Regions from separate parts of the Desulfitobacterium hafniense DCB-2 genome, predicted to be linked through region 1. Evidence: riboswitches for the same ligand, from Rfam matches in the RefSeq annotation. Region 1 holds a riboswitch; each other region holds the start of a gene.
What was found. Region 1 has a riboswitch for molybdenum cofactor ahead of DHAF_RS08075 (hypothetical protein). Riboswitches for the same ligand answer to the same signal wherever they lie in the genome.

Region 1 (5,314 bases):
CCACTGCTTGCTGCCTATTTTAACATCAGCATCGACGAGTTGATGAGCTATTCTCCGCAAATGGAGCGCTCGGACATCGCCAAGCTCTACACCCGGTTAGCCGCCGATTTTGCTAGTCGGCCTTTTGAAGATGTGATCGCGGAGTGTGCTGCCCTCATCAAAAAATATTACTCCTGTTTCCCGCTCCTTGTGCAACTGGTCAAGCTGTACACAAATCACTTCATGCTGGCGGGAACACAGGAGCGCCAAGAGGCCCTCCTGAACGAAACCGTGACGCTATGTGAGCGGATTCAGGCAGAAAGCGGCGATGTTCAGCTGGCCAAAGAAGCGGTTTCATATCAGGCCCTTTGCTCTCTGGCTCTGCAAAGGCCACAGCAGGTTCTGGATTTACTTGGGGAAGGAATCCGCCCCATGCTGCCGGAGGGTATGTTAATCGCACAAGCCTATCAGGTTATGGGCAACATCGGCAAAGCCAAAGAAACCTTGCAGACAGAGCTATATCAGTATGTAATGGTGGCCTTTCAAGGGCTGCTGAACGTCCTGCAAATGGCTACGGACCATTTTGAAAAAGCGGAAGAAGCCTTTTTGAGGGCCTCAGATCTGGCACAAATTTTTAATATGAAACAGCTGAACCCCAACAATGTCATCCTGCTTTACGCACTGGGCGCCCGTATGTATTGTGCGAACAATTCCCACGCCAAAGCTATTGAACTGCTTGGCAACTATGTGGATACCTGTGTGGGAGGATTCTTTCCCTTCGAGCTCCATGGGGATGCCTTCTTTGATCTGATTGACCCGTGGCTGAAGGATTGCGGTGCAGCCGCCCCCCGTAGTGAGCAGGTGATCAAGGAAAGCATGCTGCGGGATGTACTGATGAATCCAGCCTTCGCTTCGCTGCAGGATGACCCTGGCTACCGGCGGCTCGTCCAAAAAATGGAGAGATTTATAGGCAGGTAACATGGAGGTTATGGACATGGATGAAAAAATAATCATTGGCGAAGGAACACCATACCCTTTGCAGGGAATTTTGTCCTTGCCGGATCATTGTTCGGCAAGAGTTCCGGCTGTGGTTCTGGTGCACGGCTCCGGCCCTGCGGATAGGGATGAAAGCATCGGCGCCAATAAGCCGTTCCGCGATATTGCCGAAGGGCTGTCAAATAAAGGAATCGCCGTACTTCGCTATGACAAGCGCACAAAGGTTTACGGAAAACAGCTGCTGAAAGCAGGCCCCAGCGCTGTAACTGTGAAAAGCGAGACCATCGAGGACGCCATCCTCGCCGCCAAACTGCTTAAAAATGATGACAGAATTGACCCTGACCAGGTATATATTTTGGGTCACAGCCTCGGCGGGATGCTCGCGCCGCGTATTGACGCGGAGGGCGGCGATTTCGCGGGCATGATCATCTGCGCAGGCTCACCGCGCCTTTTTAGCGACATTTTATTGAGTCAAAACGAGGATATGCTGGGCCAACTGCCAAAGTTGCTGCACTGGATCGCCAATAAGCAAATCGCAAAGCTCAAAGCCAAATTCACCGCCATCGCCGGCATGAGTGAAGAAGAAGCCAAGCAGGTGAAGGTTTTTGGCAAAACCTACGCATGGTATTTCAAGGAGATGGACGCCCATCCAGCTGCCGATTACCTTGCCAGGACGGAAAAGCCCGTTCTGATTTTGCAGGGCGACAAGGATTTTCAAGTCACCGCAGAAAAGGATTTCGCTCTCTATCAGCAAATCTGCATCGGTAAGCCCAATGTCTCTTTCAAGCTCTACCCCGGACTGAACCACCTGTTTATGAAGTCGGTTTACGGCAGGGTCAAGGATTTCAAAAAAGAGTACAAAGTCCCCCAAAAAGTGTCTGCAGAGGTTTTAGCGGATATCGCAGAGTGGATAGCAAGGTATGATTGATTTCGCATCTTCAACAATCTAATAAGCGCTGCCTCAGCATATCCCAATCCTCTCTAAACTGACGTGCCAGATTAGGCCGCCTCCTTACTGCCAAGGGATGGTAGGAGACGATGCAGGGGTATCCCAGTATAACATGCCATGATCCTCTCAGATTCTTTACGTGGGCCTCCTGGTCATCAAACATCGCCTGAACAACGGTATCTCCCAGACAAACCAGCAATTGCGGCTGTATGGTTTTTATTTGTTGGATCAGAAAGGGTTTACTGAAGGTCCTGGCTTCTTCTTTATTGTATCGGCGAAGGGGCCGGCATTTTAAAAGATACGTTATATAAATGTCATCCGGCGCCAAATCAGCTTGATGCAAAGCTGTCTGCAACGTTTGCCTTGTGCCGCAGACATATTCATGGCCATCTTTGTCTTCACGGGCGCCTGGATTATCTAAAATTATAACAACAGGCGCCTTGGGATTACCCTCTCCCCAAATGATCCGCGCTTTTTCCGTGCAGACTTCACATTCCCTATAAGCGACGGCTTCTTTGGGCAATTTATCTTCCGGCCAAATCACCGGTTCAAAACACGAATCCATATTAACTCTCCTAACCCTGCTGGGATTATTAGGACCAACTATTTAGCTATCGCTTTAATGGTTATATTGTCCATAATTTGCGATATATTTCATGATCGCATTACCACCCATTACATATTACCTATCACTCATTACCCATACCCATTTCCTTCCCTGCACTTTTGCCACCCATTACGCATGAAATTTGCTTCGTCAGCTTGCATCGATGCATGGTGTTATTAGGAAAAAATAAACCGTTTTCTCCCAAAACCAAACAAAACCATTGATAAATATAAACGTTATGCAGTATAATATCATTGGAAGAATGTAAATCATGTTTATGTCAGTTCAATAGCGACGTTCACAAACTTCATCCTCTCACCAACACTAACACAAGCAAATAAAACAAACATCACCATTAAGCTGCATGTTCCCGAGCTAATCGGATACCAGTCAATCGTGCTGGTTGTGACAGTAAATTTAGATTAAAAACTGAAAAAGATCTCCGAGCCGGAATGAACCTAAAGAGCAATTCTATGGACACCGGACAGGGCCCAGGCCCTCGGGGTATACTTGGAAACGGGTATGCCTTCACGTTTGAAAAGGAGGTGGATTAAAGCCAACTGTGTATGAAATCAGTTATGGCTCCGCTTTCTATTGGCGGAGCCATTATTTTTTTAAATTTTAAAACTGTTAGGTGGTGAATTTCATTGGCAAGTATAAAAATGAAACAAGTCATGGAATTTTTTGCGGAGAACTATGATATAAACCTCAATGATGCTGAAGAATATTTCATGGCCATTGTTTCTGTCGGATTGTCTTTAAATAAGGAAATGCGAAAAGATGTAGCTGCAATCTATAATCAGAACAAATTAATGTTTTTTGAAAGCACTAAAGAATTTTCAGGATATAATCATGTTTTGCTGAGCAGCGGCGACCTGGAACAAGAAATTTATGCTAAAAAAACTTTAGGTATTTTGCTAAGCGCTGAACAGTCCGAGCTGATCAAAGTGAAGATCTTACGGCTGATCAAGAAGCATTACAAAGATATCTATGTTTACGCTCAAAATAATAATTACGATGGATTTAGAAAGAAATTATCAGCCATAGAAGACACCAGCAAAAACCTCAAGGTAACAGAAACCCTGATTGTTTTATTTTTTTACACTATGAAACAATTAAATGAAAATATAATCAACCTGCAAGTAGTCGAAAATGCCTTTAATGCGGCGAGTTTGTTTATTAACATTAACCCTATCAATACGGATATTCAAAATGAATTAAAAAGAGAAACCCGATTAGCCCAGGTAAAACAGATCGTCAAGGATGAACTTGGAACAATAAAAAACTCTTCAGATATTCTTTATAGTAACCATAAAGATTTAAAAACTATGGTAAGTTGTTTGCGCAATCTCCTGATCATCGACAAATTAGATCTTGATTTCATTGCACCCAAGGTTAACCAGGATGATTTGGATAAAGTTATGCTGGCCTTTATAAAAACAACAGGAAAAGCGGAATTTGATGAAACTCAAGTTGTGCAATCCTTCGGTGCCGGATATATTATGAAAATGCTGCTTAATGAATACTTAAGAGCGAGGGAGCTTTATCTTACTTATAGTGATGAAGATGCCCTCTATTCCGAATTAAAAGCTCTTAAGGAAAAGCTGGATACTGCATCATTGGCAAAGGACACTGTTGAAATCCAGGCGCACCAACTGAAAAGCGAGATTGAAACGCATGAGCTTAAACTGAAAAATGCCTTATCAGAGCAAAGCAGATTTTATGAAGCACAAATCAATGAGTTAAATAAGGAGATCGATAGACTTAAAATAAACCTGGATGCGGAAATGAAAAATAGAGAGGAACTTTTTCAGCTTCGGGAGTTTTTCATCGATCTTAAAAACGACTATTCACCTACAGATACCTCCTTGGATCTATCGAGGTTTATCGCCAACAAGAAGCTCTTAATCATCGGCGGGACCCCAAGTTGGCGGAAACGTTTGGAGGCTAAATTCCCCACCATCCTTACGGCAGATGGCTTTAATGACAAGATTGAACTGAGAAGTTATGGAGAGGTGGATTTTGTTCTCTTCTATTCAAGCTATATGAGTCACAAAACCTATTATAAAACCGTCGATTTCGTAAGAGCCAATGATATTCCGGCCGGTTATATTGGTAAAACAAATATGGATTTAGTCGAATTTGAAATAGCTGAAGAATTAAATAAGCGATTAGCGGCTCATTAGTGGATTTTTAAGCATGTTCTCGGTTTGAGCATAAAACGACGGTATGAGACCTGAACATTTTGATGAAATGTTCAGGTCTCATACCGTCGTTCCTTTACTGTGGAGATAATGGGACTCGAACTGTTTTGCATTAAGGAAGCGTCGTGTTCCCATGAATCTTCAAATTCGTTTTAATCCTGGGCGGATACTCCTTCAGCGTCGTTGCCATGTTGGTGGCGATCTTCAAGGCCTCTTTTCTGTTTTTTTCCTTCTTCACCGGATCTATTCTGTCCAGGGCGACGAGGGCTTTCAGCAGCTCTCCGTAATCGTTGAGCATGTTATCACGGTGCGTGGCGTATTGGGCATCATACCTCTCGCTGTCGGGATGAACACTTTCGGCAGGCCGCACCGGTTTCGGCTTGATGACTCTCGTTACGACTGGAATTGGTTCGGCGGTCCTTGCCAACTCTTGTTGCCTGGCTTCGCTGTTTTGGTCATTTTCCTCTGGCGTCTGCTTCCTTTCCTTGACGGTCTGCTCCAATTCGCGGACAGACATGGTTTCCACCTCGTGTCTGCCATAAATTGCTCCCGCTCTTCATCCGGGACGCCAAAGAGGAT
Region 2 (5,314 bases), 1.2 Mb from region 1:
TGATAAAGCAAAGAAAATGCTGGAGAGGGGGGGTGTTGCCCATTGACGTGGCATTGCAGACCGGGTTTACTGATCAAAGCCATTTTTCTAACTTTTTCAAAAAGTTTATCGGGCTAACCCCAAAACAATACAGGAGCATTTTTAAGGATTCTCAAAGCTGATTTTTTTTGAATGGAAAGGGGTTTCATGGACACAAGAAAAGAGCTTCAAGGACATTTGCTGGCATTTATGACGATTTTTATTTGGGGTACAACCTTTATATCCACCAAGTTGCTTTTAGAATCCATAACGCCTGTGGAAATACTTTTCTTAAGGTTTGCGATTGGTTTTCTTATCTTGCTCCTCGCTTATCCTCACAGGCTCAGGATCAGGGAAAGAAAGCAGGATCTATATTTTGCCGCCGCCGGTTTATGCGGGGTTACCCTGTATTTCCTGCTTGAAAATATAGCATTAACCTATACTTTCGCCTCCAATGTAGGGGTAATTGTCGCAATCTCACCTTTTTTTACCGCTTTGTTTGCTCATCTGTTTTTAGATACTGAGAAATTGAGGGTGCGGTTTTTTATAGGTTTTAGTGTTGCTGTTGTCGGGATTATCCTGATCAGCTTTAACGGAAGCAACAACCTGCAACTGAATCCCTTGGGAGATATACTGGCTGTTTTAGCTGCCGTGGTATGGGCCGCCTATTCTGTGCTGACCAAGAAAATAAGCGGGTTTCACTACAACACCATTCAGGCAACACGGAGAATTTTCTTCTATGGGTTGGTGTTTATGATACCCGCTTTATGCATATTGGGGTTCAATCCGGACATAACTGAATTAACACGACCAAATAACCTATTCAATATTCTGTTTTTAGGGTTGGGGGCATCGGCGCTTTGCTTTGTGACCTGGAACTCGGCGGTGAAACTATTGGGCGCAGTCAAAACCAGCGTTTATATTTATCTGGTTCCTGTCATAACCGTTATTACTGCCGTTATTGTGCTGCGTGAGGAAATTACCGGAGTTTCAGTATTGGGAATTGTACTGACATTAACAGGGTTATTGATTTCGGAGAGGAAAGGCAGGCATATCCCTCAGCAGACAGAAGCGAGTAAAGCTTAGCAACCCCAAATGACATTTTAAGCATAGTCAAATGGCTATGCTTTTTATTTGCCGCTGTGAACTTGAGAAGTGTGACCCAAAACACAACACCAGAGTCTGGGGATGGTACAATAAGTTCAAATGATGAGCAATGGAGGAGGCATAATGATCGATCATCCTGGCTTTGTCCTGGAGCACTGCCGGAGAAACTGCGGTAAATCTGCTCAGGACTGGTCTTTATTACACCAACAGTTAGAGCAGATGCTCAAGAATCTGGATTTATTATCCCATTTGAAGCAAAAGTTTCCGGTGATTCATTATCATCATTTACCGAAGATCAGCATAGCCGGTTGTCCTAACGCTTGTTCCCAGCCCCAAATCAAAGATATCGGTCTGACCGGTTTTCTTATGCCTAAGCTTACGGAGGCGGGGTGTACGGGCTGCCAGGCCTGCTGCCGTTCTTGTCAGGAAGGTGCCTTATCCTGGCAGGGAGAGCTGGAATTTGAGCCGACGAAGTGCATTGGCTGCGGGGATTGTGTCCGTTCCTGCCCCACAGATAAAATCCTCCCCGGGGAATCGGGATGGACTCTTCATCTCGGCGGACGCCTGGGAAGGCATCCCCAATTGGCGCGATTGTCCAGGGAAAAGCTCCAGACTTCTGAACTTCCCCGGATCATTGGCCGCATCCTTGAAGACTATATAGACAATGGCCTGCCTCAGGAAAGGCTTACTCATTTTCTGGACCGCCGACCGCACCTGTAAGGTTTTACAAAGAGTTTTGGCGTTCGTGAATCCAGCTCCTCAGTTGCTCTAAATCGCTGATGGTGATTTGTTTTTTCTCCATTTTAAGTATTCCTAAATCCCGCAATTCGCTTAAGATGCGGCTCACGGATTCCCGCGCTAAGCTGCACATTCCCGCCAGCTCGGTAGCGGTCAGAGGAACAGTGATCAGAATTCCCTCAGGGGTCTCCTGGCCGTGGACATGAGCCAGGGCAAAGAGTTTGGCCCCCAGCCGGGAACGAGCATCCCCCAGAGCGATGTTTTTGATTTGCCGGTAGGCTCTGCGGAGATCCAAAGCCATGTTTTGATAAAAAGGCAGAAGGGTGGAAGGATTTTCCTTAAAATACTGGACCAGTGCTTTGCGATCCAAAACGAAAACATCGGAGGCTTCAGCAGTGAGGGCTGCATAAGGATAAGTTTTACTATCTAAAACAACTTCCGGAAAAAATGCGGGCGGCTGCAGAATCCGGAAAATTTTTTCGGTAAATTCACTCATAAGCAGGATTTGAATGCGGCCTTTGAGCAAAAAATAAACTGAGTTGCTTTCTTCTCCGAAAAAGAAAAGGAATTGCTTTGCTGCATAATGGCGAACCCGTCCATGAGCAGAACAAAACTCCCAAAATGAATCGGGCAGTTCCTGCCAGTTAGGATTGCTTTTAAATAGTTCAAACCCGGTGATATTACTAGCCATACTTCTCTTCCTCTCATAAACTATCATAGAAGTTTATTATGAAGAAAATTCTCTATTCCTTGGCAGAAACCCTTTAAAAGTAGAAAAAACTATTTTCTTGAGCAGTGAGACATTCCCTGATTGCTGCTTATGGTTTATAATAGGGAATGGCCGAGCCATATTTCCTACTGACTGAAGCAAGTCTGACGCTATCTACGGAATTTTGGCCGTTTCAGAAATATCTGAAACCAGGGTATGCTTAGAAATGAACATGCCTTCCGTAAAGAAAAGGAGGAACCCCTATGCAGAAGATTAAAGTACAGGATGCGATTGGATCGGTGCTTATGCACGATCTGACACAAATTATTCCAGGAAAAACAAAAGACGCCCGCTTTAGAAAGGGTCATGTGATCAAAGAAGAGGATATTCCCACCCTGCTTAGTATGGGAAAAGAGCATATTTTTGTCTGGGATCAGACTCCGGGTCTTATTCACGAAGATGAAGCGGCGGAGCGCCTGGCCAAGGCTGTGGCCGGTCCGGGGCTTTCTTTCAGTGAAACGAAAGAGGGAAAGGTCAATCTGATTGCTGAAGAGGATGGTTTAATCTATGCTTCGGAAGAAGGGATCTACGCCCTTAATTCTTTGGAATATATTATTCTTGCCACCCTTCATAATCACCGCCCGGTGAAGAAAGGGCAGAAGATAGCCGGGACCAGAGTGGTTCCTTTGATGATTGATGAAAATGTCGTGATCGAAGCGGAAGGAATCGCCCGCCGCTTCGAGGAACCCATTCTGCAAATCCGCCCCCTGCAATCCAAAAAGGTTGGGGTGGTGACCACGGGAAGTGAAGTATACCATGGCCGTATCCAGGATAAATTCGGACCGGTTCTGCAAAGAAAAGTGGCTGAATGGGGTTCTGTCCTGCTGGGGCAAACCTTCGCCGACGATGATGTGGAGATGATTCAGGAACGCATCCGCGAGCATATCGAACAAGGCGCGGAAATGGTCCTGGTCACCGGCGGCATGTCCGTGGATCCCGATGATTTAACCCCTACAGCCATCAAAGGTCTGGGGGGAGAGTTGATCACTTATGGCACTCCTGTTCTTCCCGGAGCCATGCTGTTGCTGGCTTACCTGGATGATATCCCGATTCTGGGATTGCCCGGATGTGTCATGTACTCAAGAAAAACGGTCTTTGACCTGGTGGCCACCCGCATTCTGGCCGGTGAGCGGCTTACCCGCCTGGAAATTGCCAAATACGGTCATGGCGGCTTGTGCCTGGAGTGTCCGGAATGTACCTATCCTCACTGTCCCTTCGGCAAATAAGCGTTAAAAAAAACCCGGCTTCGCCGTGCCTTAAACGCATACTTACGAAGGAGGCGAAGTCGCTGGTTGCCCTTATACTTTCTGATAGTGCAAGGTAAGGGAGCCTCGCCCAACGGCTTTAGGTAATTTAAAGCAGTTGGCGAGGCTCCCTTTTTTACAACCTTTGCTCAGCCAAATTACCAACCTGTTGGCAATTTGGCTGAGCAATGGACCGTTGATAAAAGAGCTGGCGCCGCTTCTTCAGGAGAAGACTTTTTTAGAGATCTGCCATAGATCACTGAGGTTCCGGCAGGGAAAAACCCGGGTGCAATAGTTTCTGTACTCGTCCATAAGATTGTCCGGCAAAGTCCAATCCTTTTCAGCCAAGGGGTTCAGCCAGAAGACATGCTTAATCTTCCCTTGGATCTCCTGCAGATAGTCTGCTTGGGCAGGGCGGAAATTGTTGCGGCCATCTCCCATAATCAACAGGGTTCCCCGGGTAGAAAGTGAAGGCAGGACATCCCGGGCAAAGTCTTTAAATACCTTGCCATAATCGGTAAAGCCGGAAGAATGCTTACGGCCCCAGGAACGGATCTCGGCCATGGAGTCGCCGCTTGCCAGCCATTCTTCATGGGTGATATCCCAGATGCCATCGATGAAAAGGTAAAGCCGCACTTTACGAAAGCGGGATTTCATACGTTGGCATAAGTAGAGAAGGAATTGAGAGAAGGGAGCCACAGAGTTGGATACATCGCATAAGACAATGAGCTCGGGATGCTTTAAGGCGGGAGTTTCATACTCGAAGCGAAAGACAGCGCCATTCCCCCGCACCATTTCTTGGAGCAAAGAGGAGAGGCGCAGCCTGCCCCGGGAGGCCTTTTTTTTCCGCAAGCCCCGGTGAACGGCCAATTGGTTGCCCATTTGCCGGAGGGCTTGCTGGACCATCCCTTCTTCAGCGGCGGTAAATGAATTCAGGGGCTTAAAGCGCCAATTTATTTCACGGAAGCTGTCCCAGCGATTCTGCTCGGATAAACGTTCCTGCCAAAGGACCTGGTGAATCCGGCGCTGCCAGAAGTCCTGATAAGCTTCGAATTTCTGCCACTGGTCTTCCGGGACTTCCCCCCGCTCTCTAGCCAGCTCCAAAGAATTGGACCAAGTCAGAAACCCTGACTGTCCCAGGATGAATCTGGCCTGCTTTCCCAAATCAAATTCCTTAGTTTCTTCTTCCTCGATGGTACTGGGGAACCCCTTAAGTCCCATCAAATAGTGGAGATCCGGCATTTGAAAGGAAATGGACCGGGCTGGAGAGGACTCTCCCGCTGATTTAAGGTGCAGGGTGATTCCTCCTTGCCCGGTACCGATGCCCTGGTGGGAGCCATCCCCAGCCTCCCCTTGGTCTGAGCCTGTACATTGCCCAGGAGCGGTAGGCTCTGAATCCGGAGAGGATGGAGCTGGGGCCAGGAGTTCATAGACCATG
Region 3 (5,314 bases), 2.5 Mb from region 1:
CATCCACGGGGGATACAATAAGCTGAAAGAACCTGAGGACATCAACTTTACCATTTATCCCGGCGAGATTATCAGTATTGTCGGCCCAACCGGCTCAGGAAAGAGCCGGCTGCTCAATGATATCGAGTGTCTGGCTCAAGGAGATACGCCCACCGGCCGAGTGATCCGGATCAATGGCGAGGAACTGGATGATCTCCAGCGTTTTGAGATGGAAGGAAAACTGGTGGCTCAGCTGTCCCAGAACATGAACTTCGTCATGGATTTGACGGTTCGTGAGTTCTTGGAAATGCATGCCAAGAGCAGGCTGATTCCTCATGCGCAGGATGTAATTGGCCGATGTTTTCAATGTGCCAATGATCTGGCGGGAGAAAAATTTTCCGAGGAGACGAAAGTAACCCAACTCAGCGGCGGACAATCCCGGGCCTTGATGATCGCCGACACAGCGTTTATCAGCGAGTCTCCTATCGTTTTGATTGACGAAATAGAGAACGCGGGGATAGATCGGAGGCAAGCCATCACCCTCTTGGCCCATCGGGAAAAGATCATCTTGATTTCCACCCATGATCCCCTCCTGGGCTTAAGCGCCGATAAACGGATTGTGATTAAGGACGGTGGAATCGCCAAAGTCATCCATACAACAGAGGAAGAAAGAGCCAGCCTCAAAACCATCGAAAAACTGGATAATGTCCTGGGGGAATTGAGAAACCGTCTGCGCTTGGGAGAGATGATTGACCAGCTGCCGGATTGGGCGGCCATTGAGTAAGGATTAAACAATGAGGAAAAGAGGTGCGGAAGATGTGGGAGATCTATGACGCCATGATCAACGGGATTCCTGAAGATTTTTTGGTGGATGAGCTGGTCTGCGGAACGACCCATTCCGTGATTCGCAGCGGGAACGGAGTGGGACTGGGCCCCAATCGTCCCTTTGAAACAAGAATGCCGATGCTCACCCAAAATTTGCTGGGCCTGCCCCTGCGGGTGGCAGCAGGCTGTGTCAAGTCCTGGAATTATGTAGAGGCTTCTATCGGATTGGCGGCGATCAACGCTTATTACAATAATCCTCAAGTAGCCAGAGAACATGGTGTAATTTTCTCCGATGCCAAAAGGGTCGAGGACCGCATGAACGACCCCTTTATCATGTCTCAGAATGAAGTGAAAGGCAAAAAGGTTGGGGTGGTGGGTCATTTCCCCCATTTGGAAAGCCTTCTGGAGCCGATCTGCGATCTTTCTATTCTGGAGTGGAGTCCGGAGGAAGGGGACTATCCCCTGCCGGCCAGTGAATTTATCCTGCCGGAGTGTGACTATGTCTATATCACTTGCGCTTCGGTAGTGGATAAGACGCTGCCCAGGCTTCTGGAATTGTCAAGGAACGCCCGGCGGATCACGTTGGTTGGCCCGGGGACCCCGCTGGCTCCTGTACTTTTTGAGCATGGGCTTCAAGAGCTTTCGGGCTTTATGGTTAAAGATAATGCCCGGGCTTTTCGAATCGTAGCCGGGGCCGAGAAAGTGAAGATATATTCCGCGGGACAGAAGGTGACCATAAAAAAATAAGCAAGGGGGAGCAGGATGAATTTCGAATGGAATGAAAATACGGTGAGATGGTATCAGGACGCAGAAAGGTACACCGGGTTTTTCAAGAATATTGCTGAGTTGGTAGGGCCTAAAGTGGCGGAGCACTCTTCTTTATGTGATATTGGCTGCGGCATAGGACTGGTGGATTTAGAGCTGAGCAAAACCATTGACAGTATTACCTGCATAGATAGGCATCCTTATGCCATTGAGATACTTAAACAAAGAATTCAGGCCGAAAATATCAGGAACATCACTCCTTTGCTGATGGATTGCAACGCCATCGAGGCGGGGTGGGATGTTATCTTAATCAGCTTCTTCGGCAGCCGCGAGTTGGAACAATTTTTGCCCCGCTGTAAAAAACTCATCGCTGTGGTGGGCAGAAAGAGCCAGACAGAGCTCTATCCGGAAAAGTATCGGAAATTCCAGAAAAACACCTCTGAAGAGGTAGAGGGAAATTTAAACAGCAAGGGAATAGCTTATTCCCTAACCGAAACGGCTTTTGAATTTGGCCAGCCCTTTCGGTCGGAGGAAGATGCCCGGGATTTTATCAGGACCCAATCCCATGATATCAACCCCGGAGATTTGGCAGGTTTTCTGGCGGAACGCCTTGTGGCAACAGGTAAAGAGGACTTTCCCCTCTATCTGCCGCGCCAAAAGGCTGTAGGAATATTTGAAATCGAAGGGAGGCTGTAAATGCACATCTTTTTGACCGGGGAGATCCAAGTGGGCAAAAGTACCATCGTCGATAAAGCACTGGCTCTTTGCCAGGTAACCTACGCAGGATTCAGAACCTACTTTGGCCCGGACAGAGGTTCTCCCAACCGGCGGCTTTATCTGGCTGCAGCCTCGGGAGAGAAGGTCTATCAGGAAGAAAACAGTGTGGTTCATTTTTCTGAAAATAGTCCCCCCCAAGTCTTTACAGAGCGGTTTGATGGGTATGGGGCAGAACTCGTTCGCTGTGCCGGAAACCAGGCTCAACTTATCGTGATGGATGAATGCGGCAGCCTGGAACGGGAGGCTCTTGTCTTTCAGCAGGAGATCTTAGCAGCCATAGAAGGTCCGGTTCCGATTCTTGGCGTGATCAAGCAGGCCAGCAGCGGCTGGACGGATCGGATAAGATGTCATCCCAAGGTAAAGCTGGTTTCCGTGTGCCGGGAAAACCGGGATGCGCTCCCTCACATCATCGCCTTGTATTTGCAGCAGTGTTTATAATGATTAAAACCAATCTGATCAAAACCTATTGAAACATAACTAAACCCAATATATAATAAGAATAGTGATTGAGAAAAATTTCATAATGATCTCCGAGCCGGAGCAACCTAAAGAGTCATCCATGGTTGGTCGGCCAGGGCTGTACGCCCTCGGGGTATATCCAGAAATGGCTATGCCTTCACGTTTGAGAAGGAGGTGGATTCCCAATATGTTGGGTTTACTAGAGGTTCCACTTTCGTTAAAGTGGAACCTTTTAACGTTTAAAGATCGGTTGGACTGGAGCCCGCCAACATGGAGAAAGAAGGTTGGTCAACAATGGGATTGAATTGTATGAAAATGATGGGGATACCGACTTTTGCGGAAAGACCCGATGCCGAATATTTGTTTTTTCCCGGATGTAATCCCTTTGCTGACAGGTCAAAAGGGGAATGGAATATGGTCTGTATGCAGTTGCTTAGGGATAGAAAAATTGATTTTGCCGTTCTGGGTAAAGATCAGTGGTGTTGTGGGGATAAAGCCTGCCAATTGGGCTATGGAGAGCTTTCGGGTTTAATAAGCCAAAGAAATATCACTGCTTGGCAGGAGTTGAAAATAAAGAAGATCGTAACAAGTTGTCCCCGCTGTTTTTATAACTTCCAGCATAAATATCGCCGGTATGGCGGAAACTTCGAAGTTATCCTGCTTTCTAGGCCTTGTGATGAGAAACTGAGTATCCAGACTTTACAGGAAGGGGTTTGGTAAAATGAAGTTAGCGATCATAGGCGGATATAATTTTGAGCGGCACAGCAAATCCATGGGCAAGCTGAAAAATATCGAACTGCGCTTCCACGACGGCGTGCCCAAAAAAAACAACAAAAAGGTATTGGAAAACCTCATCAAGGACACAGATTGTGTGATTATCGTGCAAATGGTCTGTTCCCATTCCAGCATGTGGGATGCCAAAGATGTGGCCAGAAAATATAATAAGAAGATCTATTATTCCCAGGCAAAGGGGCTTGCCTCAGTGCTGACTATGATTGAAAAAGAGCATGGGATTAGGACAGCTTAGTTTGACAAAAGAACCAAATCATACTATAATTATTTCCAAATTGAATCCTATGGTGTAATGATAAGAGGAAGATTCGGGTATCCCTTAAGAGAGTTTGGCAGGGTGGAAACCAGACGGGTAAGCGGATCAGGGCACTTGGAGCACGTTTTAAAGAAGGAGGATTTCCTTGAGAGCTGCCTTTTCAGGAGTTTGGGAACCAGGCGGCTTATATGGAGATCAAGCAGGGTGGAACCGCGGGAAGGATACTCTCGTCCCTGTAGCGAAAGCTACGGGACGGGAGTTTTTTGCATTACAGGAAGCACAAAGACAACCAGGCAGTCGCCTTTGCCAGCCAAGTTTTCTTTAATGTCCCGGTAGCTCAAGAGATTAGGTAGTAAAAAATAGGGAGGTTAACCATGAAATTTCAGGACATGATCCTTTCCCTGAATCAATTTTGGGGAGAACAAGGGTGCATCATTGCTCAGCCTTATGATATGGAAAAAGGCGCCGGAACCTTTAATCCCAACACCTTCTTGCGTGCCCTGGGGCCTGAACCGTGGAAAGTGGCTTATATTGAGCCTTCCCGCCGTCCTACGGATGGACGCTATGGAGAAAACCCCAACCGTTTACAGCATTATTTTCAATACCAGGTTATTATTAAGCCTTCGCCGGATAATATTCAGGAGCTCTATCTGCAAAGCCTGGAACGTTTGGGAGTTAACCCCAAAGAACATGATATTCGCTTTGTGGAAGACAACTGGGAGTCGCCGACCCTGGGGGCCTGGGGGTTAGGTTGGGAAGTTTGGCTGGATGGCATGGAGGTCACTCAGTTCACCTACTTCCAACAATGCGGGGGGATTGACTGCAAACCGGTCTGTGCCGAGATCACCTACGGTCTCGAGCGTTTGGCCATGTATATTCAAAATAAAGAGAGTGTCTATGATATTGAGTATGTAGGAGATATCACTTACGGCGATATCTACCTCCAAAACGAGATCGATTATTCTCATTACAATTTTGAAGCCGCCGATGTGGAAGCCCTGCAAACCTGGTTTGAAATGTATGAGAAGGAAGCCATTCGGATCGTGGAGAAAGGATTGGTCCTTCCTGCTTATGATTATGTCCTGAAATGCTCCCATACCTTCAACCTTCTCGATGCCCGGGGAGCCATCAGTGTGACTGAGCGGACGGGCTATATCGCCCGGGTCCGCAATTTGGCCCGTCTTTGCGCTCAGGCCTATGTGGAGCAGCGTGAAAGATTAGGCTACCCCCTACTCAAAGAACAGTCCGGAAAGGAGGCCGAATAAGATGGCTAAGGATTTTCTCTTAGAGATCGGCACAGAAGAGATCCCGGCGAAATTTGCCCCGGGAGTGCTGAACCAACTTCGGGAACAAGCCCAGAAATACTGCCAGGAGCTGCGTCTGGATTATCAAGACCTGAAAGTTTACACTACACCCCGGCGTTTTGCCGTGCTTATTCAAGGCCTGGCCGAAAAACAAACG
Region 4 (5,314 bases), 220 kb from region 1:
CGGCCCACTTTTTCATCGTTTGGGCCAAAAGCTCCTGATCATCCGGAAGAATAGTATAGAGAACGACCTCGCCGTCGATCTCTTTCACCAGTTCCTTGAGAACAGCACCGGAAAGATCCTCTCTTTGCCCCTGAGATCCTTTATCACTGGCGGTTATAACCCCAACCCTCAGCATTACTCCATCACCTCAACACTATCTCCCACATTAATAGGGCCGCCTTCCAGAACACGGATGAAGATCCCTTCCTTGGGCATAACACAGTCCCCCGCTTGATAATAAATAGCACATCGGGTGTGACATTCTTTACCGATTTGTGTCACTTCGCCCACGCCGGTTTCACCAATCTTTAATTTTGTGCCCAGGGGCAGGCTCACCAGATCGATTCCTTCGGTGGTTAAATTCTCGGCAAAATCTCCCGGTCCCACATCAAGCCCCATATCCTGCATCTTCTTGATGCTTTCCATCGCCAGCAAGCTTACCTGACGATGCCAATCCCCGCCATGAGCATCTCCTTCGATACCAAAATTAACCTTCAGTACTCCCTCCCCTACATTTTTTTTCCGCATCCCTTTTTTCTCACTTGTACAAACTGCGATAATCTTCGCCATCATCGTTCCTCCTAATTTGTTTTAAATCATTCGAATTTATCTATTAAGTTGTGCTCTTTAAGTGATCTTCGCGAATAAAATGCCCGCTCTTGCCGCCGGTTTTCTCCATAAGCCGGATATCACTGATAACCATGGTCTTGTCGATAGCCTTGCACATATCATAAATAGTTAAGGCAGCAACACTGACAGCCGTAAGCGCTTCCATCTCAACCCCGGTTTTACCCGTGACTTTGACAATTCCTTCGATTTCTATGGTTCCGGGAGGAACAATTTCGAAATTCAGTTTTGCTCCGGTAATAGCCAGAGGATGACACATGGGAATCACATTTGAAGTTTGTTTGGCTGCCATGATTCCCGCGACCTGGGCCACCGCCAGCACATCCCCTTTGGCAATCTGTCCTGAGCGAATCCTCTCCAAAGTCTCCGCCTGCATTTCCACCTTACCCCGGGCCGTAGCCACCCGGGTCGTCTCCGCCTTAGCCGAGACATCCACCATACGTGCCCGGCCTTCTTCATCAAAATGTGTCAGTTCCATCATTATCCTCCAATCTGGGACATAATCCGTTGATCCTGCCAGGCCTGATCATTCATATGATGTTCAGCCGGCTTATTCCAAATCGCCTGGGCAAAAACATCCCTGACTTCATTATCACTCTTGTTGGAGCGAAGCACTTCACGAAAATCCACTTCTTTGGAACTGTGTAAGCACAGGCGCAGCTTCCCGTCGGGAGTCAGGCGAATTCGATTGCAAGTGCTGCAAAAATGCTTGCTGATAGCGCTGATAAAGCCCACACTGCCCTTAAAACCCTCTGAAGTGATATATTCTGCAGGACCGCCTCCTTGAATATCGTGAGTGGCTTTCAGGCCCTCTAAGCCCAGTATTGCTTTCATCTCATCGATAGATACGAAATCACTGCGTTTATCCGAGCTGATCCCGATAGGCATCAATTCGATAAAGCGAACATGAAGCGGATAGTCACGAGCTAATTCCATAAAACGGGGTAGCTCATGGCTATTGAAATCACGAACCACCACCACATTGAGTTTAACCGGATGCAGCCCTACTTCGAGAGAGCGGTGTATTCCCTGAAAGACTTTCTTAATATCCCCACCACGGGTAAGTTCCCGGAACCTATCTTCATTGAAAGTATCCAGGCTTATATTGACCCGATTGACTCCCGCCTTTTTCAGATCTTCCGCCATGTCCGCAAGAAGTATCCCATTGGTGGTCAGCATCAAATCTTCCACTCCTGGAATTTGCGAGGCATTCTGCAAAAATTCCAGGACTCCGGACCTGATTAAGGGTTCCCCGCCGGTGATGCGGAACCGTCTAAAGCCCAATGTGGTGCTAATGCGCATGACACGCAATATTTCCTCATAGGTTAAGATGCGCTCATGAGGAATCCATTGAACTCCTTCAGCGGGCATGCAATATTTACATCGTAAATTGCAGCGATCTGTAATGGAAATCCTCAGGTATTCGATCTGGCGCCGATATTGATCTTGCATAGATTCCCCTCACCTTCACGTTCATTATTCCACAAAATAAATAAGCCCCACGGTCTGTAAAACCGCGGAGCTCCCGCATACCCTACAGACTCCTTTCCAAATGGGAGGCATTACTGTTTCCAATAATACCCGGTGCAGAATGCACGACTGGTAAACCATAGCTAACTTTAGGTTTCCAGTTTCGGAGCACATAAACATATTCTATTTGCTGATTATTCCATGTTTCAAAATAATTATAGCAGAATGAATGTAACTACTTGTAGTATACACCATTTTGGAGATTGCCAAAAGAGTTCAAAGCAATAATATTTCTTAATCCTTATTAATATTTCTTAATATATTCCAGATAAATAACATTTTTTCCATTAAAAATAATAAAAAATGTTCTTTTTTACAGCATTAAATACTATGACTATTGTGTTGCCGCAGCTCCAGGCACTCCTGAGGGGTATTCATATTGCTTAAAAAAAGATGTATTGCGGGAAAATCCCGGAAATCCTTCTCCCTTAGATAACGCACTCTGCTGTATTGCTGAACAAGTTTTGTCAGTTTAAGATGCTTTGCCTTTAAGCTCTCGGCAAGCAAGGGGAGGCAATTCTTGTGGTAAAAAGCATGAAGAGGGTGAACTACACCCTCAATCTCGGGGACTAGAATACTCTCGCCTTCAATTTCTCCAGCCATAAATCGAATCACCTTTGTATTCAAAAAAGGCATATCGCAAGCAGCAAAAAAGGCATGATCATAGCGGGCTTCCCGCAAGCATGCTTCCAATCCACCTAACGGCCCATGATCCGGATAATTATCCTTGATCACCTTTACTCCATAGTCAGCGTAAAGCTCCGGATGATTGCTGCTAATCATCACTTCCGCAAAAACCGCATTGAAGACAGCTAAGCTGTGTTCGATGAGCGGTGCCCCATCCCATTCAATAAAAGCCTTGTTGCAACCCATGCGGGAACTTTTCCCACCGGCCAGAATAATCCCGGTCATCGGCAGAAGGGTTTGTCCATAATCAGCACCCATATCCTATGTCTCCCTTGTCTCTATCAACGTTTAAACTTTCGTCTTATATTGTAACATAGATAGAGAAAACATGCCTAGGGTAGAGCTGTAGAAGGGTTTTATCTCATTGTTGCCTTTGTTCTGTAACAAAACGAGAGTGCCTCACGCTATATACTGGATATAGCCAGACACTCTCCTATTCTTATCCACTCCGCGGATAAGTCAACTACGCCTCAGATAGAGTCGACACTCCACCTGAGGCGAGTTTTCTTTATTGCTTAAATTACTTCAGAGCCTCCACCCGTACACCACAGACCTTATATTCGTAGGTCTTGGTTACTTTATCATACGCCCCATTGGTTAAGACATTGGTCGGTGACTCCCTATAGTGCAGGGTCATAAAGAGCACCCCTGGCGGAACTCGTTTGGTTACCCAAACCTTGGTCACTACCTCACCGCGGCGGGAAACTACCTTGATTTTCTCACCATCCTGAATCCCCAATCGCCGGGCGTCCTTAGGATTAAGCTCAGCCAATTCCTCGGGGGCATGCTCATCCAGCGCCGCCGAGAAACGGGTGGAGATGTTATAATGCTGCAGCTTGCGGCCCGTGGTCAGCAGGAATGGGTACTCTTCATCGGGCAGCTCATCCGGCAGTTGATGCTCAATCACCGTAAACACGCCTTTGCCGCGGGTAAATTTCCCTTGGTGCAGGAACTTCGTGCCCGGATGTTCGGCATGAGGAACCGGCCATTGCAGGCCTTTTTTGCCCAGACGCTCATAGGTAACTCCGGCAAACTGCGGTGCCAGGGAGGCAACCTCCAGCATGATCTCTGCAGGCGATGGGTAAGCCATCGGGTACCCCATCCGGTTGGAAAGCTCGCAGATGATTTCCCAGTCCGCCTTCGTATTGGCGATAGGCTTAATCGCCCGGTTAACCCGTTGCACCCGACGCTCGGTATTGGTGAAAGTACCGTCCTTTTCCGCAAAGCTGGCCCCCGGTAAAATAACATCGGCCAATTCGGCAGTCTCAGACATAAAGATGTTCTGAACAACCAGAAAGTCCAAGGCCTTCAGGCCTTTACGCACATGATTGGCGTCGGCATCGGTCAGCACAGGATCTTCGCCCATGATATACATGGCCCGCAATTCCTTCTTGACTGCTGAATCAAACATATCCGGAATCATGAAGCCCTGATTGGGATTAAGGGAAACTCCCCAGGCCTCTTCAAACTTAGCCCGTGCCTCTGGGTTGGTAACACTCTGATAGCCGGGATAAACATTGGGCAGAGCTCCCATGTCGCAGGCTCCCTGCACATTGTTCTGCCCCCGCAGCGGGTTGACCCCGGAGCTTTCTTTGCCGATATTTCCGGTCAGCATGGCCAGATTGGCCAGGGACATAACATTATCCGTACCACAAACATGTTCCGTGATTCCCAGGGTGTAGAAAATCTGAGCTCGCTCCACACTGGTGTAGAGACGGGCAGCTTCTGCCATCAGCTCCACGGGAACTCCAGTGATTTTGCTGACTTCTTCCGGCGGGAATTTCTTGAGATTTTCCCTGAGTTCTTGATAGCCTTCGGTTCGCTCCTCAATAAAAGCGCGATCCTCCCAGCCGTTCTCGACAATGATGTTCATGATCCCGTTGATCAGGGCAATATCCGTACCTGGTTTCAATCTCATCCAGATATGAGCATCCCTGGCCAGTTCGATCTCCCGCGGATCAGCTACAATAAGCTTGGCTCCCCGGGCCAGAGCCTGCTTCATCTTGGTGCCGATAATCGGATGAGCTTCTGTAGTATTGGAACCAATCACAAACATGACTTCGGCATTAGGGATTTCGTTGATAGAATTAGTCATCGCTCCTGAACCAAATGAAGTGGCAAGACCTGCCACAGTGGGAGCGTGTCAGGTACGGGCGCAGTGATCAACATTATTGGTTCCGATCACTGCGCGCATAAATTTTTGCATCAGGTAATTTTCTTCATTGGTACAGCGGGCTGAACTGAGTGCTGCAAAAGAATCTGGCCCATAATCCTCTTTAATCTGGGAGAACTTTGCGGCAATTAAATCAAGGGCTTCATCCCAGCCTGCCGGGACGAATTCTCCATCCTTTTTAATCAAGGGAGTGGTCAGGCGCTGAGGGCTGTGGATCAAATCCATGCCAAAACGGCCCTTGACACAAAGGGCTTTACC

Region 2: linked by a shared signal. The riboswitch ahead of DHAF_RS13810 (molybdopterin-binding protein) and the one ahead of DHAF_RS08075 (hypothetical protein) in region 1 are both predicted to bind molybdenum cofactor.
Region 3: linked by a shared signal. The riboswitch ahead of DHAF_RS21255 (heterodisulfide reductase-related iron-sulfur binding cluster) and the one ahead of DHAF_RS08075 (hypothetical protein) in region 1 are both predicted to bind molybdenum cofactor.
Region 4: linked by a shared signal. The riboswitch ahead of moaA (GTP 3',8-cyclase MoaA) and the one ahead of DHAF_RS08075 (hypothetical protein) in region 1 are both predicted to bind molybdenum cofactor.

Annotation. Positions count from the first base shown of each region.
Region 1 is NC_011830.1:1,726,229-1,731,542, reverse strand. Features, by position in the region: gene DHAF_RS08090 (helix-turn-helix domain-containing protein) at 1-957, shown strand, start outside; gene DHAF_RS08085 (alpha/beta hydrolase family protein) at 974-1,903, shown strand; gene DHAF_RS08080 (uracil-DNA glycosylase) at 1,914-2,489, opposite strand; molybdenum cofactor riboswitch at 2,960-3,092, shown strand; gene DHAF_RS08075 (hypothetical protein) at 3,179-4,717, shown strand; partial or broken gene DHAF_RS08070 (DUF3102 domain-containing protein) at 4,848-5,314, opposite strand, start outside.
Region 2 is NC_011830.1:2,960,807-2,966,120, reverse strand. Features, by position in the region: partial or broken gene DHAF_RS13830 (AraC family ligand binding domain-containing protein) at 1-161, shown strand, start outside; gene DHAF_RS13825 (DMT family transporter) at 187-1,104, shown strand; gene DHAF_RS13820 (4Fe-4S dicluster domain-containing protein) at 1,249-1,845, shown strand; gene DHAF_RS13815 (Crp/Fnr family transcriptional regulator) at 1,850-2,554, opposite strand; molybdenum cofactor riboswitch at 2,691-2,843, shown strand; gene DHAF_RS13810 (molybdopterin-binding protein) at 2,836-3,858, shown strand; gene DHAF_RS13805 (VWA domain-containing protein) at 4,099-5,314, opposite strand, start outside.
Region 3 is NC_011830.1:4,504,953-4,510,266, reverse strand. Features, by position in the region: gene DHAF_RS21275 (ATP-binding cassette domain-containing protein) at 1-763, shown strand, start outside; gene DHAF_RS21270 (DUF364 domain-containing protein) at 796-1,551, shown strand; gene DHAF_RS21265 (class I SAM-dependent methyltransferase) at 1,567-2,265, shown strand; gene DHAF_RS21260 (nucleoside-triphosphatase) at 2,266-2,784, shown strand; molybdenum cofactor riboswitch at 2,863-2,995, shown strand; gene DHAF_RS21255 (heterodisulfide reductase-related iron-sulfur binding cluster) at 3,076-3,525, shown strand; gene DHAF_RS21250 (DUF2325 domain-containing protein) at 3,527-3,832, shown strand; gene glyQ (glycine--tRNA ligase subunit alpha) at 4,228-5,118, shown strand; gene glyS (glycine--tRNA ligase subunit beta) at 5,120-5,314, shown strand, end outside.
Region 4 is NC_011830.1:1,505,268-1,510,581, reverse strand. Features, by position in the region: gene DHAF_RS07030 (MogA/MoaB family molybdenum cofactor biosynthesis protein) at 1-175, opposite strand, end outside; gene DHAF_RS07025 (MOSC domain-containing protein) at 175-609, opposite strand; gene moaC (cyclic pyranopterin monophosphate synthase MoaC) at 653-1,144, opposite strand; gene moaA (GTP 3',8-cyclase MoaA) at 1,147-2,118, opposite strand; molybdenum cofactor riboswitch at 2,191-2,317, opposite strand; gene mobA (molybdenum cofactor guanylyltransferase) at 2,518-3,141, opposite strand; gene fdhF (formate dehydrogenase subunit alpha) at 3,404-5,314, opposite strand, start outside.